2 regions of the Acinetobacter sp. LoGeW2-3 genome follow, and region 2 is predicted to be linked to the other one. Evidence: riboswitches for the same ligand, from Rfam matches in the RefSeq annotation. Region 2 holds a riboswitch; the other holds the start of a gene.
What was found. A riboswitch is a leader RNA that binds a small molecule or an ion and turns the genes downstream of it on or off. The one in region 2 is predicted to bind cobalamin.
Positions count from the first base shown of each region.

Region 1: another riboswitch for cobalamin. It lies ahead of BS636_RS01510 (TonB-dependent receptor domain-containing protein); the one in region 2 lies ahead of BS636_RS02375 (TonB-dependent receptor plug domain-containing protein).

Region 1 covers NZ_CP024011.1:315,492-317,971, forward strand. The annotation lists gene BS636_RS01510 (TonB-dependent receptor domain-containing protein) at 1-1,277, opposite strand, end outside; cobalamin riboswitch at 1,404-1,548, opposite strand; gene BS636_RS01515 (helix-turn-helix transcriptional regulator) at 1,782-1,913, opposite strand; gene BS636_RS01520 (class I SAM-dependent methyltransferase) at 2,233-2,480, opposite strand, start outside.
Region 2 covers NZ_CP024011.1:488,666-491,145, reverse strand. The annotation lists gene BS636_RS02375 (TonB-dependent receptor plug domain-containing protein) at 1-1,672, opposite strand, end outside; cobalamin riboswitch at 1,710-1,928, opposite strand; gene BS636_RS02370 (phosphoribosylanthranilate isomerase) at 2,074-2,480, shown strand, end outside.

The DNA.
Region 1 (2,480 bases), 170 kb from region 2:
CTTGGATAATATAGATCATTAAAGGTTGGTGCACGGAAAGCCGTACCATAGGTTGTATAAGCTAAAAGAGTATCGTTAAAACGATAACCTAAAGTTGCACTACCTGTTGTTTTATCGCCAAACTGCTCATTATCATCAAAACGTAGCGCACCTTGTAATTCAACTTTACCTACATTACCTAAGTACTGTGCAAAATAACCGACGTTATTACGCTCATTTTCAACATAAGTGTTACTGCTTTTGATTTTATCTATTTGATAATCAGCTCCTGTAACCATAGTATGATTTGGATGAAGTACAAAAGTATTTAACCAAGAAGCACTCTCTCGAATTGTTTCAAAACTAGATGGATATGCATCAAAACTATCGATTTTATCCTCAGATCGGCCAATTTTCAGCTCAGTTGTCCATTGATCATTAGCTTTAAATTTTACACTAGTGCCGTAAACATTTTGTTGAATTTTGGCATGTACATTAACTGTATCAGTATATGGGCTTCCCCAATCATCTTGATTATCGAACTCATATTCACCATCAACATGTAAAGCATTGACCGCAACTTCTAAACTATCATTGAATTGATGTCCAGCCCGAAATGAAACAGAAGCATTCTCATAACCATCTTTATCTAAGTCTTGAGGCTCTTTTAGGGTTGAAGCATTAATTCCTTGAGTTTTTAAACCTGCTGCACTTAAAGTCGCCCAGCTATTATCCTGACGAATATTTACACCTGCATTAGCCTCATACGTTTCATGTGAACCATACGTAAATGATGCAAATGGCTTAACTCCGTCTGTTAAACCTTTCCGTGTATAGATCTTAACGACACCACCAATCGCTTCAGAACCGTACAAACTTGAACGTGGACCGCGTACAACTTCTACTCGCTCAATTTGTGCGATTGGTAGATGTTCAAATGCAATTTGACCAAGTGTTGCCGAACCTACTTTTTGCCCATCAACTAATACTAATAATGCATTTGAATTAGTACCTCGGATGGAAACCCCAGCAGTTTGCCCTAAGCTACCTGAACTCACATAAGTAATACTCGGGATAGTACGCAATAAATCTTGTAGGGAATTAAATTGCTTACGCTCGATTTCTTCACGATCGATTACAGTTACTGCTGCTAAAGTATTGGCATTTTTTTGCTCAACCAAGTTGGCAACGACATTGATTTTAGGAAGTTGGAAAACAGATTTTTCTGCTGCCATTGCCATAGACAATGGAGATAAGACTAACAAACCACCTAAAGCGGTTGTATACATTTGATTCATGGTATACCCCAAAATTTCGCACCGCCCGTGCAAATATAAATGTGAAGCGCGCGGACGGATTTTGGGTAGGCAATACCAACTCAATATAATTGAAGTATGCAATCCCTTCTTTAACGCCCGCCGCATTAGTTAGGTTAAGCAGCAGGCCGGTCTCCGGACTTAAGGTTTAAACCTATTCACCGTTGCGGGGGCAGTGTTAGCTTACAATTTAAATTGTACTAACTTCCCAGTTTCACTTCTCTATGGAAGCACCTGAAGCAGATGCAAAGCCTAAGACTATGTCCTTGCTAAGTCAAACTGTTTCTGATTATTAGTGCTACCCTCTGATTGCTCAATCTTTGGAGAAAAATTTAAAGAGTTAATGTTTTTATAGATTAGCAGTGGTGGTAGAAGATTAACTCTGAAATAAAACATAAAAAATAAAGAATAATAAGGGAGTAAATGCATCCCTTATTCTCTATCAGCCAGCTTGTTTTCAATCTACTGATAGATTCCATAAGCTGACTAGTCGATACGGTTCTGAGTGATTTTCACTTTCTTAGGAAAAGTAGGAGCGTAATAAGGTGAGTTCTCATACATCATTTCGTAGATGGTTGAACAACCAACGCCTACGAACTCTACGACCTGTTTATTGATCTTTTAACAACCGCTTGGATAGGTATTCAGGCGATCTAACTAGTTAAGTTACAATCACTTCTATACCTTCATGATGTTACTCTGGTTGTAGTAAATGGTTCTTACTACAAATTGTGCAGTTGCACTATTTGATTCCGCAGCAATACTTTTTAATTGCCCTACCCTTAATAATTCAGGCAATAAAAATTGTGAAATAGATCTTAGGTTCCTATAACTTCAATAGACCGCCATTCAGTACTATAAATTTGGTGGCTATTCAGAATATAAGTTTGATTCTAAATTCTTAACTGATCAGTATTACTCATATAGAGGTTTTTTATTAACTAACATAAATGGGAATAGGCGAATTTTCGATAAATTTGAGTGCTACTTTTTTGGCTTGCATCAGTTGATTAAATTGATCCAACTGGGTTTGGTTTCTTTGATCTATTGAGCTTCTCACCGGATAAATATATTGATTACTCATCAGCAAGAATAAAGTTTCAATTAAATAAATAGGATTCTGCTGAAACTCTGCTAACTGCATAAAGTCATGAAATCCCAACTTTTCATTGGCAAGAGCTTTTA
Region 2 (2,480 bases):
GGCTGTCCCAGCTTTTGGATTTTGAGCTTCCAACAACTGAAGCACTCAAACCATATACTTCTTTTTGAATACCTGTTGAAAGCGTAACTTTTTGACGTGGTCTTTTTTGTAGATCTTCTTTGAGGTCAGCATCTTTTGCCTGTACATAAGCATAAGATGCATTCAAGAATAGATCATTTGCTTTCCATTTATAGGAAAGTTCGCTACCAGTGAATTCTGATTTATTCACATTCACCAATTTCCCCGCTTTGGAAGTGATTAGGTTATCTACTTCATTGCGGTATATGGATAAACCTAGGGCCGAATTATCTGTAAGTTCTTGATCCAAACCTATCTCATAAGCAAAGCCTTCTTCTGGTTTTAAATCTGGATTTCCACCCCAGCTGAGTGCATATAAGTCATTCATGCTTGGTGCTCTAAATGAACTGCCAATATTGCTATATATACTAGTTGATGGGGTTAAATGATAGCGGATAGCACCTTGGCCTACAGTATGCGAGCCAAATCGTTCGTTATCTTCTACACGAATTCCGACTTGAGTCTGAATTTTGTCAGTCTGATATTGGTGTTGAGCAAAGTAACCAGTAGAGTTGATCTTTTTATCATAAAAGACATCTTCCCCAGGGTAGAAAACACCATTCCATTCATATCCTTCTCCCTGAGAAAAGGTATCAGCTTTCATCTGTTTATGTGTGATGCCGGCCAAAATATTTTGTACAGGTGTAAATTGCCATTTGCCATATAATTCAGCTTCTCGAGCAGTATTATGGACAAAATCCGGTTTATTGAGCTGATCTAAATCATCTTTGAATTGAGAGAGATGGGCAATTAATTCAATATTTGATGAAATCTGAGCTTTGCCTTTGAGGTTAATAATTTCATTTTTAAAATCTTGAGAAACAAGATTTCCATTTAAATTGTAAGCACCATTTCCTTCATTTTGGCTGTAATCTAAAGAAGTTGAAAAATGCTTTTTATCTACACCAACTTTGGCACTGTAGCCTTTCTGATCATAGTTATACTTACGGTCGTCATTATTCAAAATAATATCGCCATCTGACTCAAGACGTTGGCCACGGATTTGAGCATAAAATCCATTTTCAGTGAGGTCAGCTCCAACAATTGATTTATAAGTGTTATTTTCACCCACTTCACCTGTAATAAAACCTCCAGTTTTATCAGGAGTTTTAGAAACGAGTTGGATTGCACCACCAATTGCATCAGTGCCATATAGAACAGAAGCAGGTCCTTTTAAAATCTCAATCTGTTTTAGATCTGTCGTATCAACAAATTGAATAGAAGCAGAGCCTTGAGATGGAGTATTTAGACGAACTCCATCACGCATGATTAGTGTGTGATCAGATTCAGTTCCGCGTAGGAAAATAGAAGCCTGTTGCCCGTGACCGCCCGTTTGTACCATATTAATGGAGGCATCATCGATTAATAGGTGAGGCAATGATGCGATAGGAGATTGTTTCAATTTTGTTGGTTCAATGACATTGATCCGTGCAGGCACATTTTCAATTTTTTCTTCAGACCGTGTCGCTGTAACGACAATTGTATCTAAAGAGGCTTTCGCTACTTTTTGCTCTGCAGCATGAACAGAAGATGTGAAACCCAACGCAAGTGCGATCGAACCCGCTAAGGCAGCAGGCTGAAATTGAATAGTCATGATATGTGCTCCATACATTCACTCCCCGTGAACGATTGAGTTAAAGAACACAACAAGCAGGTATCCGGACTTAAATGTGCAGGGCTATTGCCATGCTGCCAATCCACCTTCCCACATATTCATATTTTTCTATGCAGTGGTGTAAACCAGAGGTTTAAATTGATTGACGTTTCATTTTTACCGTTGCGGGGGCAGTGCTGGATTTACACCAGCTTCCCTAAAGCAGGAGGCTTTGACTTGTTGCAAGGTGAGCGCAGTATAAGATGAGCATCTCATTTACACAATCTGAATAAATAAATATCAGATCGAACTTTACGCAAGCCCTATAAATTGCTTTACAATGATTCGCTCAATTTCATAGATCGGCTATGACATTGAGAAAATTTTCGAGCCAAATCAATATGCGAACCCGTGCCAAAATTTGTGGAATCACCCGAGTTGAAGATGTACATGCCGTAGTGAATGCCGGCTGTGATGCGATTGGATTTGTATTTTATCCACCGAGCCCACGCAGTGTGACATTGGAACAGGCTGAAACACTGGTTCAAGCAGTTGCAGCTTATGTACAGGTAGTGGGTTTATTCGTAAATAGCAATGCCGATGAAATACAGACTATTTTAAAAACGGTGCCGTTAGATATTCTGCAATTTCATGGTGATGAAACACCTGAACAATGTCAGACGATTGCCAAACAGGTGGGACGCCGTTGGTACAAAGCCATTCAGGTCAAACCGAATCTGGATGTAGTGGCTGAAATTCAAAAATATCAGGATGCAGGCGCAAGCGCAGTGCTATTAGACGCATGGCA